DNA from 4 places in the Streptomyces sp. NPDC034049 genome. Region 2 is predicted to be linked to each of the others. Evidence: riboswitches for the same ligand, from Rfam matches in the RefSeq annotation. Region 2 holds a riboswitch; each other region holds the start of a gene.
What was found. Region 2 has a riboswitch for cobalamin ahead of ACZ52C_RS05785 (ribonucleoside-diphosphate reductase subunit alpha). Riboswitches for the same ligand answer to the same signal wherever they lie in the genome.
Positions count from the first base shown of each region.

Region 1: linked by a shared signal. The riboswitch ahead of ACZ52C_RS04425 (cobalamin biosynthesis protein) and the one ahead of ACZ52C_RS05785 (ribonucleoside-diphosphate reductase subunit alpha) in region 2 are both predicted to bind cobalamin.
Region 3: linked by a shared signal. The riboswitch ahead of cobN (cobaltochelatase subunit CobN) and the one ahead of ACZ52C_RS05785 (ribonucleoside-diphosphate reductase subunit alpha) in region 2 are both predicted to bind cobalamin.
Region 4: linked by a shared signal. The riboswitch ahead of ACZ52C_RS37930 (energy-coupling factor ABC transporter permease) and the one ahead of ACZ52C_RS05785 (ribonucleoside-diphosphate reductase subunit alpha) in region 2 are both predicted to bind cobalamin.

Region 1 is NZ_JBVISJ010000001.1:994,571-997,771, reverse strand. Features, by position in the region: gene ACZ52C_RS04440 (hypothetical protein) at 1-361, shown strand, start outside; gene ACZ52C_RS04435 (hypothetical protein) at 291-602, opposite strand; gene ACZ52C_RS04430 (DUF397 domain-containing protein) at 634-840, opposite strand; cobalamin riboswitch at 1,077-1,219, shown strand; gene ACZ52C_RS04425 (cobalamin biosynthesis protein) at 1,318-2,259, shown strand; gene ACZ52C_RS04420 (cobyric acid synthase) at 2,256-3,201, shown strand, end outside.
Region 2 is NZ_JBVISJ010000002.1:216,842-220,042, forward strand. Features, by position in the region: gene ACZ52C_RS05780 (nucleoside hydrolase) at 176-1,165, shown strand; cobalamin riboswitch at 1,357-1,492, shown strand; gene ACZ52C_RS05785 (ribonucleoside-diphosphate reductase subunit alpha) at 1,617-3,201, shown strand, end outside.
Region 3 is NZ_JBVISJ010000009.1:229,479-232,679, reverse strand. Features, by position in the region: gene cobN (cobaltochelatase subunit CobN) at 1-1,884, opposite strand, end outside; cobalamin riboswitch at 1,960-2,090, opposite strand; gene cobG (precorrin-3B synthase) at 2,171-3,201, shown strand, end outside.
Region 4 is NZ_JBVISJ010000021.1:23,735-26,935, reverse strand. Features, by position in the region: gene cbiQ (cobalt ECF transporter T component CbiQ) at 1-159, opposite strand, end outside; gene ACZ52C_RS37935 (energy-coupling factor ABC transporter substrate-binding protein) at 165-626, opposite strand; gene ACZ52C_RS37930 (energy-coupling factor ABC transporter permease) at 623-1,342, opposite strand; cobalamin riboswitch at 1,373-1,556, opposite strand; gene nicT (Nickel transporter NicT) at 1,767-2,891, shown strand; gene ACZ52C_RS37920 (NIPSNAP family protein) at 2,940-3,201, opposite strand, start outside.

The DNA of each region.
Region 1 (3,201 bases), on a different contig from region 2:
CATGCAGGAGGCGGAGTGGGCGGAGGCGCTCATCCGGGTGGAGAGCGCCCGGGTCGACGGCGAGATACGGCTCCTGTCCACCCGCCTGTTACTGGGCACGTTCTGCGCCAGCGTCCTGCTGCTGAGCATCGCCGTGGCCGGTCGGGTCGTCCCCACGACCCGGTTCGACGCCACCGCACCGCTCACCACGGCGATCACCGGCGCGATCGCCGCCGCTCTGCTCACCTCGCTCGCGGCGGGCATCGGCAGGGTGCTGCGCGCCCGAGCCGACGCCGGGCGGCCCGGCGGCCTCAGCGTTCCTCCGGCCCCCGCGGCCGAGCCCCGACCAGAGCCCGGTCCAGGGCCCTCAGCCGCTCCGTGACCGGGGTGAGCCCCCACCACAGGCCCGCCCCCGTCGCGATCAGGGCGGTCACCACCAGCCAGACGGCACCCCGCGCCTCCGTCCCCGGCACCAGCAGGGCGGCGAGAGCTCCCACCCCCACGGCCAGGACTCCGGCGACCGTGCTGAAGAGCACCAGCGGAGCGGCGGCGGACAACAGCGTCCGCCGGTCCCTCGATGCCCGCGCGCGCGCCGAGGCGGATCCCTTGGTCCGATCGTCCATCGCGTGTACCTCCCGTCCCCCGAACGGTTCTTCAGGAGCCGTCCGCTCCCGGGTCCACAAGCCCCGCCAGAAAACCACACCACGCGCTGTGACGGAAGGAGAGCACAGCGCTCTTCTTCGAGTTCGAGTCACGCACCAGAACTCGGTCCTCGTCGAACGACGCCTCCACGCACATACTGGTGTCACCCGAACGACTGCTCTTGATCCAACTCCGCGCCGCGGACTCCCTGTCGGACACCCTGACCTCCACCTCACAAGTCAGCGCGCCGACACGCGTCCACCGCGACGACCCGAGCGCCGTGCCCAGCCGCTGCCGCTCGTCGGCGCTCAGTCTTCGTACTGCCGTTCCCTCAAGTGTTCCCGTCCGACGCCGTGGAAATGAGCGCAGAAAGAGCCGATTCGGGCGTCTGGCGATATTTCAGCGATGTGGGGCTGAGCACACCCCTGCGCCGCAGGTCAACAGCAAGTTGACGGGTCTTCCGGGGGCGTGGTGGACTGCCGGGGCCATGTACGACGGCAGGAGAGGAAGCCGGTGGAAGTCCGGCGCGGTCCCGCCACTGTCACCGGGGAAGAACCTCCCGGGAGCCAGGAACTCTCGCCGTCGGTCTCGTCGAACCAGGGCGTGGACACCCTGAGTGAGGACATATCGCCATGTGCGGCTGCCACTTGAGTCCCAGCACCGGATCCCCGTCCGACCTCGCGACCGGCTGAGCCCGTGCGTGCCGATCGCGTCTTCGCGTACGGCGCCGCCGCCGGACTCCTCGGTGATCTGCTGCTCGGTGATCCTCGCCGGGGGCATCCGGTCGCCGCGTTCGGGCGGGCGGCCGGTGCCGTGGAGCGGGTGCTGTGGCGGGACCACCGAGGGTGGGGCGCGCTGCACACCGCCGTGTGCGCGGGAGGCGCCGTGGCGCTCGGGGCCGTCGCCTCGACCGCCGTGCGGCCGTCGCGCGCGGCCTCCGTCGCGTTGACCGCCGCCGCCACCTGGGCCGTCGTCGGGGGGACTTCGCTCGCGCGGGAGGCCCGGACGATCGGGCGGTCCCTCGACGCGGGGGACCTCGAGGGCGCGCGGGCCAGGTTGCCCCATCTGTGCGGGCGGGACCCGCAGGCGCTCGACCGGGACGGGATCGCGCGGGCGGTCGTGGAGTCCGTCGCCGAGAACACCTCCGACGCGGTGGTGGGGGCGCTCGTGTGGGGAGCCGTGGCGGGTGTGCCCGGGCTCGTGGGGTTCCGGGCCGTCAACACGCTGGACGCCATGGTCGGCCACCGGTCGGAGCGGTACCGGCGGTTCGGCTGGGCCTCCGCGCGGCTGGACGACGTGGCGGGGTGGCCGGGGGCCCGGCTCACGGCGGTGCTGGCCGCCGCCTCCGGTGGGGACGCGCGGGGGGCCGTACGGGCCTGGCGCGCGGACGCGGGCAGGCACCCGAGCCCCAACGCGGGGCCCGTGGAGGCGTCGTTCGCGGGGGCGCTCGGAGTGCGGTTGGGGGGCACGTTGTCGTACGGGGGGCGGGTCGAGCACCGGCCGGTGCTGAACGGGGAGGGGCGCGCCGTCGAAGTGGGTGACATCGAGCGGGCCGTGCGGTTGTCCCGGCGGGTGGGATGGCTGGCGTTGGGGATCGGTGCGGGTGTGTCGCTGCTGCGGTCGAGGAGGCAGGGATGAGTGGCGGGCTGCTGGTCGCCGGGACGACCTCCGACGCCGGGAAGAGCGTGGTGACCGCCGGGATCTGCCGGTGGCTGGTGCGGCAGGGGGTCAAGGTCGCGCCGTTCAAGGCGCAGAACATGTCGCTCAACTCCTTCGTGACGAAGGAGGGCGCCGAGATCGGGCGGGCGCAGGCCATGCAGGCGCAGGCGTGCCGGGTCGAGCCCAGCGCGCTCATGAACCCGGTGCTGCTCAAGCCCGGGGGTGAGCGCAGCAGTCAGGTCGTGCTGCTCGGGAAGCCCGTGGGCGAGATGAGCGCGCGCGGCTATCACGGCGGACGGCAACAGCGGCTGCTCGGGACCGTGTTGGAGTGCCTCACCGAGCTGCGGGGCACGTATGACGCGGTGATCTGCGAGGGGGCCGGCTCTCCGGCCGAGATCAATCTGCGGCGGACCGACATCGTCAACATGGGGATCGCCCGCAACGCCGGGCTGCCCGTGCTCGTCGTCGGCGACATCGACCGCGGTGGGGTCTTCGCGTCGTTCTTCGGGACCGTCGCGCTGCTCTCCCCCGAGGACCAGGCGCTCGTCGCCGGGTTCCTCGTCAACAAGTTCCGGGGGGACGTCTCCCTGCTGGAGCCTGGGCTCGACATGCTGCATGGGCTCACCGGGCGGCGGACGTACGGGGTGCTGCCGTTCCGGCACGGGCTCGGGATCGACGAGGAGGACGGGCTGCGGGTCTCGCTGCGCGGGACGGTCCGCGAGTCGAACGTCGCGCCGCCCGTAGGGGAGGACGTGCTGCGGGTCGCCGTGTGCGCGGTGCCGCTGATGTCCAACTTCACCGACGTGGACGCGCTCGCCGCCGAACCCGGTGTCGTGGTGCGGTTCGTGGACCGGGCCGAGGAGCTGGCCGACGCGGACCTGGTCGTCGTGCCGGGGACCCGGGGGACGGTGCGGGCGCTGG
Region 2 (3,201 bases):
CCCACCACGACCAACAGCCCACCCGCGAACACCAAATGAGATGACTTCTTAAGGGGCGCGGGGAACTGCGCGAGAAGCCCCACCGGACGGACGCCTGGGGTCGAAGGGGCGCAGCCCCTGGGGATGGGACGGGTAGGGGCGGCGGGGGCGGAAAACGTCCGGCTACGCTGAAGCGGTGACCGTTCGCCCCCCGATCGTCCTGGACAGCGACCCCGGTATCGACGACGCCGTAGCCCTCCAGTACCTGCTGGGAACCGGCCTGTGGGACCTCAAGGCGTACACCTCCACCGGCGGCAACCTCCCCGCCGAGGCGACGTACGCCAACGCCCGCGCCCTGGCGAGAGCCCTCCGCATCGACCCCCACATCCCGGTCCACAGAGGCGCCGGCCGCCCCCTCTCCCGCCTCCCCTACCGCGAGGCATCCGCCTTCCACGGCCCCGCGGGCCTCGGCGACGAGACCCTCCCCGACTCGACGGCCCCCCACCCGACGGAGTCGTCCGCCCAGGCCCTGCTCCGCCTGTCGAGGCAGCACGAGGGCGAGCTGACGGTCTGCGCCACCGGCCCCCTCACCAACGTGGCCATCGCCCTCCTGGAGGACCCGCACTTCGCCCACCGGGTCCGCAAGTTCGTGTTCATGGGCGGCGCGGCCCAGGTGCCGGGCAACTTCACCCCGGTCGCCGAGTTCAACATCTGGGCCGACCCGGACGCCGCCGAGATCGTGCTCTCCTCCGGCATCCCGTTCACCATGGTCGACCTGGACGCCTCGCACCGCTGGCTGTTCCGCCCGGCGGACCTCGCCGCGCTGGAGGCCGCGGGCCCCGGCACGGCCCTCGCCGCCCGGCTGATGCGCACCTACATGGACGCCTACGCCCGCCACGGCGGCGACGGCACCTGCCCACTGCACGACCCGCTGGCGGTGGGTGTCTGCGGCGACGAGGCGTTCGTCGAGGCCGCCGACGGGGCCGTCGTCGTGGAGTGCACGAGCGAACTCACCCGCGGCCAGACCGTGTTCGTGCCGACCGCCGCCCGACGCGTCTACTACTCCGAGTCCCCCGGCCTGACCGCCCGCCTGCGCGCCACCGGCCGGGTCGCGCTGGGCCCGGGCACGCGGGACTTCACCCAGGACTTCGTGGCGACGCTGCCCAGGTGGCCGGCGACAGCCTGACGAGATCCGATTGTCCGACCGGCGGCACCCCCCTGTGGACAACCGCCGCCGCGCCGAGCCGCCGCTCGTGCACACTGCGACGCATGGACATCACGATCAGGAGAGCCGCTCATGAGCTGACGCTCTGACACCATGCGAAGCCGTAGGCGACACAACATGTGGGGGTGACATCGCGCCCCAGCACTAGATGTATGCTCATGCTCGCTGTCGCCGCAGGGGAATCCGGTGTGAATCCGGAACTGTCCCGCAACGGTGTACTTGCGTGCACACCTCACCATGTGCGCACGCCTGTTCAGTCCGAACACCTGCCGACAGTGCGCCCGGCCGTCCGGTCCGGGTGCCCTGACGTCCGGGCCTCGTGGAATGGGCCGGTGGACGCGACGCCCCCGTGCGCTCGTGTGCTGCCGCCTGCCCTCCGCAGGGCCTCCAGCCGAGCGAGGGAGAGCCCCACGTGACCATCGCGCCAGCCGATCCGGTGTCAGCCGACCTGGCTGCAGCCGAGCCGGTTCCAGCCGAGCCGGTGCCGGCCGCCCCGGCGACGGAGACCGACGCTCCCGGTACCGCGTTGCTGCGGACCCTGACCGAGCTGACCGCCGACCTCCCCGACGCCGACCCCGGTCGGGTCGCCGCCGCCGCGCTGCGCGGCCGGTCGGTGCGCGCGTCCTCCGCCGAGATGGTCGCGGAGCTGCGCGAGCTGGCCACGGAGGCGGCCGCGGGTCTCATCTCCGAGGACCCCGCCTACTCGAGACTGGCCGCCCGGCTGCTGGCCATCGGCATCCGTGCCGAGGCGGCCTCGCAGGGCGTCACGACGTTCACCGAGTCCATCGCCGTGGGGCACCGTGAGGGCCTCGTCGCCGACCGCACGGCCGAGTTCACCCGCACCCACGCCGACCGCCTCGACGCCCTGATCGACCCGGCGGGCGACGACCGCTTCGGCTACTTCGGCCTGCGCACCCTGTACAGCCGCTATCTGCTCCGGCACCCCCTCACCCGCAAGGTCCTCGAGACGCCCCAGCACTTCATGCTGCGGGTCGCCGCCGGCCTCGCCGAGGAGACGGGGGCCGACGAGCAGGCGGGCGTCCGCGCCCTCGACGAGGTCGCCGCGCTCTACGGGCTCATGAGCCGCCTCGACTACCTCCCCTCCTCCCCCACGCTCTTCAACTCCGGTACGCGACACCCCCAGATGTCGTCCTGCTACCTCCTCGACTCCCCGCTGGACGAGCTGGACTCCCTCTACGACCGCTACCACCAGGTGGCCCGCCTCTCGAAGCACGCAGGCGGCATCGGCCTGTCGTACTCCCGCATCCGCTCGCGCGGTTCGCTGATCCGGGGCACCAACGGGCACTCCAACGGCATCGTGCCGTTCCTGAAGACGCTGGACGCCTCGGTCGCCGCCGTGAACCAGGGCGGCCGGCGCAAGGGCGCGGCCGCGGTCTACCTGGAGACCTGGCACTCCGACATCGAGGAGTTCCTGGAGCTGCGCGACAACACCGGCGAGGACGCCCGGCGTACACACAACCTGAACCTGGCGCACTGGATCCCGGACGAGTTCATGCGCCGGGTCGACGCCGACGAGCAGTGGTCGTTGTTCTCCCCGTCCGACGTGCCCGAGCTGGTCGACCTGTGGGGCGAGGAGTTCGAGGCCGCGTACCGCAGGGCGGAGGCGGAGGGCCTCGCGAAGAAGACCATCGCCGCCCGTGACCTGTACGGCCGGATGATGCGCACCCTCGCGCAGACCGGCAACGGCTGGATGACCTTCAAGGACGCGGCCAACCGCACGGCGAACCAGACGGCCGAGCCGGGCCACGTCATCCACTCCTCCAACCTCTGCACGGAGATCCTGGAGGTCACCAACGACGAGGAGACCGCGGTCTGCAACCTGGGCTCGGTGAACCTCGGCGCGTTCGTCGACCGGGCGACGGGCGACATGGACTGGGCGCGGCTGGACGCGACCGTCCGCACCGCCGTCACCTTCCTCGACCGCGTGGTCGACATCAACTTCTACCCGACCGAGCAGGCGGGCCGCTCCAACGCCA
Region 3 (3,201 bases), on a different contig from region 2:
CGCGGGGAGCTTCGCCGGGTCCATGGAGGAGATCTGGGCGTACTCGTCGAGGAGCTGCTCCAGGCGCGCGATGTCGCCGTAGGAGTCCGCGCGGGCCATCGGCGGCACCAGGTGGTCGACGAGGGTGGCGTGGACGCGGCGCTTGGCCTGGGTGCCCTCGCCCGGGTCGTTGACCAGGAAGGGGTAGATCAGGGGCAGGTCGCCGAGGGCGGCGTCGGGGCCGCAGGCGGCGGACAGGCCCGCGTTCTTGCCGGGCAGCCACTCCAGGTTGCCGTGCTTGCCGAGGTGGATCATCGCGTCGGCGCCGAAGCCGCCGTCGTCGGCGCGGGCCGCGATCCAGCGGTAGGCGGCCAGGTAGTGGTGGGAGGGCGGCAGGTCCGGGTCGTGGTAGATCGCGATCGGGTTCTCGCCGAAGCCGCGCGGCGGCTGGATGAGGATCAGCAGATTGCCGAAGCGCAGGGCCGCGAGGACGATGTCGCCCTCCGGGTTGGCGCTGCGGTCGACGAACATCTCGCCGGGCGGCGGGCCCCAGTGCTCCTCGACGGACGTGCGCAGTTCCTCGGGGAGTTCGGCGTACCAGCGGCGGTAGTCGGCGGCCGGGATCCGGACCGGGTTGCGGGCGAGCTGCTCCTCGGTGAGCCAGTCCTGGTCGTGGCCACCCGCCTCGATGAGGGCGCGGATCAGCTCGTCGCCGTCGCCGGAGGCCAGGCCCGGCACCTCGGCGTCGGTGCCGAAGTCGTAGCCCTCCTCGCGCAGGCGGCGCAGCAGGGCGACCGCGCTGGCGGGGGTGTCCAGGCCGACCGCGTTGCCGATGCGGGAGTGCTTGGTCGGGTAGGCGGACAGGACGAGCGCGAGGCGCTTGTCGGCGTTGGCGATGTGCCGAAGTCGCGCGTGCCGTACGGCGATCCCGGCGACGCGGGCGGCGCGCTCGGGGTCGGCGACATAGGCCGGCAGGCCGTCCTCGTCGATCTCCTTGAAGGAGAACGGGACGGTGATCAGGCGGCCGTCGAACTCGGGGACGGCGATCTGGCTGGCCGCGTCGAGCGGGGAGACCCCCTCGTCGCTCTCCTCCCAGGCGGAACGCGAACCGGTCAGGCACAGAGCCTGGAGGATCGGTACGTCGAGGCCGGTCAGGGCGCCCGCGTCCCAGGACTCGTCGTCGCCGCCGGCCGACGCCTCGGCGGGCTTGGTGCCGCCGGCGGCGAGCACCGTGGTGACGATGGCGTCAGCGGCGCGGAGTTCCTCGATCAGCTCGGGCTCCGGGGCCCGCAGGGAGGCCACGTAGAGCGGGAGCGCGCGGGCCCCGGTGTCCTCGATCGCCTCGCACAGCGCGTCCACGAAGGCGGTGTTGCCGCTCATGTGGTGGGCCCGGTAGTAGAGCACGGCGACGGTCGGGCCGTCGGCGGTGTCGCGGGCGGTGCGCTCCAGCGGGCCCCAGGAGGGCGCGGCCGCCGGCGCGTCGAAGCCGTGGCCGGTGAGCAGGACGGTGTCGGAGAGGAAGCGGGCCAGTTGCTCCAGGTTGGCGGGTCCGCCGTGGGCGAGATAGGCGTGGGCCTCGGCGGCGATGCCGACCGGGACGGTCGAGGCGGCCATCAGCTGGGCGTCGGGCGCCTGTTCACCGGTGAGGACGACGACCGGGCGGCCGTCGGCGAGCAGGAGGTCGAGGCCGTCCTGCCAGGCGCGGATGCCACCGAGGAGGCGCACGACGACCAGGTCGGTGCCGTCGAGGAGAGCCGGGAGGTCGTCCAGGGCGAGGCGCGAGGGGTTGGCGAAGCGGTAGGGGACCGGGCCGGCGGCCGCGCGGGCGCTGAGCAGGTCGGTGTCGGACGTCGACAGGAGCAGGATGCGGGGCTGCGCGGAGCGCTCCCCGGACGATGACTGCATGCGGCTGCTGGCCTTCCTCGGGGTCCGCGCCCCGGGCGGTGTCGAATCGGAAGTCTCCCCTGCTCGGACGGGCCGAGGGGTACGGGGAAGGGAGTTCCTGACTCGCCCGACCCTCCTGGGACGGGCTCACAGTGGCGGGACCGCGCCGGACTCACACCGGGCTTCCTCCCCTGTCGCCGTGGTGGCGTCGATGGACCGGATGATCCACCGAGCAGCATAGTAAGGGTCGCCTCAAAAGGAAGGCTGCCCCAAAAGGGCGGAGGATACGTCCGTTGTGCCGGTGGGTATGCTCGCCGCCATGTCCACGCCTCCCCCGCGTTCATCGTCCCAGGCCACAGCGGTCACACGGGACCGTGGCGACGCCTGCCCGGGGACGCTGCGGCTGCATGCGGCGGACGACGGGGCGTTGGCCCGGGTCCGGGTGCCCGGCGGTGTGCTGACCGTCCGCCAGGCCGAGGCGCTCGCGGAGGCGGCCGGGCGGCTCGGGGACGGTGATCTTCACCTCACTTCCCGCGGCAATGTGCAGCTGCGCGGACTGGCCGACGGCTGCGGGGGCGAGCTGGCCGGGTCGCTGGACGCGGCGGGCCTGTTGCCGTCCGCCGGGCACGAGCGGGTGCGCAACATCGTCGCCTCGCCGCTGTCCGGTCTCGACGGACGCGGTCTGCGCGACGTACGGCGCTGGCTGACCGCCCTGGACACCGCGCTGTGCGAGAGCGAGCCGGCGCGGCGGTTGTCGGGCCGGTTCCTGTTCGCGCTCGACGACGGGCGGGGCGACGTGGCCTCGCTGGACGCCGATGTGACCGTCCGGGCGGCCGGGGGCGACGGTGCGCTGCTGAGCCTGGGGACGGCCGGCGAGAGCCTGTCGGTCCGCGGCGAGGACGCGGCCCGGGCCGCGCTGACCGCCGCCGAGACCTTCCTTCAGGCGGCGCGGGAGAGCGGGGCGCGGGTCTGGCGTGTGACCGAACTCCCTTCCCAGGACGCGCTGCTCCGCGAGGTCCGGGACCGCCTGTCGGCCGCCGGCGTCGCCACCGCGCTCCGGGTCCGTGACGAGAGCGGTACGGCCACGCCCGGACCCGACGGACCACCCTCCGGACCCGGCGGCCCGTTGCCGGGAGCCGTCGGCGACGCCCTCTGCGTCCACGTCCCGCTCGGTCGCCTCACCCCCCTCCAGTGGCGGGAGTTGACCGCTCTCGCGGCCACGACACCCTCCCGTGAGCTGCGGCTGACGCCCTGGCGCGGGGTCGTCGTCCCCGTACCGGGTCTGGGCGAGGAGCAGACGGCCGACGCGCTCGCCCGGCTCGCGGTGACCGGTCTCGT
Region 4 (3,201 bases), on a different contig from region 2:
CAGCAGCACCACGAGCGCGGTCAGCAGGACCAGGGCCGCGCCGGGCCAGGGCGGCAGGGAGATCGCGAGCACGGTGAGACCGAGCCCGAGCACGGCCTTGTCCACGGGGTGGCGGCGGCGCCAGCGACTGCTGTGCGCCGCCGCGTCGATCGGCAGCACCCGCGTCAGCCCCGCCCGGCGGGGGACTCCCCGGAGCCACCGGACAGCGGGACTTCACCGCCGGGCGTGCCGGACACGCCGGACGCGGTGGATGCCGCGACCGTCTCGTCCGCCGGCTGTTCCGGAGCCGTGCTCGTCTCGTCCGCCGCGTCCAGCAGTGCCCGCACCCGGGCCTCGCCCTGGCGCCGGCCCCGGCGGATGCCGAAGTAGTAGGCGAGGACCCCCGCGCCGAGGGCGGCCTGGAGGGAGAACAGCGCCGACTCGATCTCACCGGAGGGCGGCTCGTACAGGGGCGAGAACCACGGCTCGTAGTCCGGCTCGATCTCCGTGATCGCCGTCTCCGCCTCGCCGTCGGACCCCGTGAAGGGCTCCTCCTTGTGGTCGCCGAGGCCGAGGGCCAGCGGCAGGACGGCGAGCGCGGCCACGGCGAGCAGCAGCAGTACGTTGATCTTCGTGTTCCGGTTCATCGGGCCACCGCCTCGGTCCCGGTCTCCGTCTCGGCCCCGGTGCGGTCGCGCCGCCCGGTCAGGAGCACGCCCAGCCGGGTCAGTTCGCCCTTGCTCGACTGCACCAGCAGACGCATCACCAGCACCGTCAGCAGACCTTCGCTGACCGCGAGCGGGACCTGCGTGATGGCGAAGATGGAGCCGAACTTGCCGAGCGCGCCCAGGAAACCACTGCTCGGGTCGGGGAACGCGAGCGCCAACTGCACACTGGTGACGCAGTAGGTGACCAGGTCGGCGACGAACGCGCCGAAGAACACCGTCACCATCAGCGGCACTCCGAAGCGTCGCAGCAGCCGGTAGATGCCGTAACCCGCCCAGGGGCCGACGATCGCCATCGAGAAGACGTTGGCGCCGAGCGTGGTCAGACCGCCGTGTGCCAGCAGCAGTGCCTGGAAGAGCAGGGTGATGGTGCCGAGGACCGCCATGATCGGCGGCCGGAACAGGATGGCACCGAGACCGGTGCCGGTGGGGTGGGAGCAACTCCCGGTGACCGACGGGAGCTTCAGCGCGGACAGGACGAAGGTGAAGGCCCCCGAGGCGCCGAGCAGCAGCGTGCTCTCGGGATGCTCCCTGACCTCACGTGTGAGTGCCCGGACTCCGTGGACGACGAACGGCGCGGACGCGACACCCCAGGCGATCGCGTGCGCCGGAGGAAGGAAACCCTCGGCTATGTGCATGGCTCAGCAGACCCTCTCCAGCACCTCGTGGATGGTTGACGTGCCTTGGCCGGTCTCCTGGCTTACGGGTGACACCGCCCGTGCTCCGCCTTCCCGGGTCCGAAGACCCAGTGGCTGTCCGTGAGGACCGGAGCCGGACTTCCCGATTCACAGTGGCGAGGGCCGCACCGGCATCACACCGGATTTCCCGTTCACCAAGGCGTGGTGACAGTAGTGCCCGGACAAGGAGGCTGACAAGCGGAGGCGAGGGGCGCGCAGGCGCCGTGCACCAGCTCACACCCCGGCGCACGCCCCGCGCCACGCCGAGGTGCCCGACCTGACCGAAAGCAGACGGGAGCTTTACTGCAACATACTTGCAGCTGCCAACTCGGCGCACGACGCTGAGGGGATCCGACCCCACGGACGAAGAGAAGGCGCACGCCCCATGGCTCCTGGCACCGACACCGCCCCCTCGGCCACCGCCGCGACGGGCGGTCTCTCCTGGCGGCGGATCCGCGCCTCGATGACGCGGGGGGAGTGGGCGAGCCTCGGCGGGATGGCCGGGTTCATCCTGGCACTGCACCTCGTCGGCTGGTTCACCCTGGTGGTGATCGTCGCCCCCGAGCACTACAGCGTCGGCAGCAGATCCTTCGGCATCGGCATGGGCGTCACCGCCTACACCCTGGGCATGCGGCACGCCTTCGACGCCGACCACATCGCCGCCATCGACAACACCACCCGCAGGCTGATGGGGGAGGGGCGACGCCCGCTGTCGGTCGGCTACTGGTTCTCCCTCGGCCACTCCTCGATCGTGCTCGCCCTCACCTTCCTGCTCACCCTCGGCGTCAAGACGCTCGCCGGACCGGCCCGCGACGGCGACTCCACGCTGCACGACGTGACCGGCTGGATCGGCACCACCGTCTCGGGGACGTTCCTGTACGTCATCGCCGTCGTCAACCTGGTGATCATGGTGGGGATCTGGAAGGTGTTCCGTGAGCTGCGCTCGGGCACCTTCGACGAGGCCGCGCTGGAGGAGCGACTGAACAACCGGGGCCTGATGAACCGGCTCCTCGGGAGGTTGACGAGGTCCCTCACCAGCCCCTGGCAGATGTACCCGATCGGCCTGCTCTTCGGCCTCGGCTTCGACACGGCGACGGAGGTCGCGCTCCTGGTGCTCGCCGGTTCGGGCGCCGCCTCCGGGCTGCCCTGGTACGCGATCCTGTGCCTGCCCGTCCTGTTCGCCGCCGGGATGTCCCTCCTCGACACCGTCGACGGCACGTTCATGAACTTCGCCTACGGCTGGGCCTTCTCCCGCCCGGTCCGCAAGGTCTACTACAACCTGGTGATCACGGGTCTGTCCGTGGCCGTCGCCCTCGTCATCGGCACGGTCGAACTCCTCGGCCTCGTCGCCGAGAAGGCCCGGCTGCACGGCACCTTCTGGGACGGGGTCGCCGGCCTCGACCTCAACACCGTCGGCTATGTCGTCGTCGGCCTCTTCTTCGCCACCTGGGCGGTCGCCCTGCTGGTCTGGCGGTTCGCCCGGATCGAGGAGAAGTGGACGGCGGGCTGAACACCCACCACCCACCCGCACCACGGCGCACGGGCGCCTCACCTTTCCTCAGGACACGTCGTCGAGCGGCCGGAGGAAACGGCGTTCGTACCGCTTGATGCAGCGGGTGTCGCGGGCCAGCGCGAAGGCGTCCTGGCACTCCGGATCGGACATGCTGTCCGTGCGGTACCGCTCGTACGCGGCGAGACTGGGAAACGAGAAGAGGGCGTAGGCGATGTCGCTGTCGCTCTCACTCGGCAGGAAGTAGCCGTGGTGCGTCCCACCGAAACGGTTGACGAGCCGAACCCAGCGCCGGCCGTACTCTTCGAAG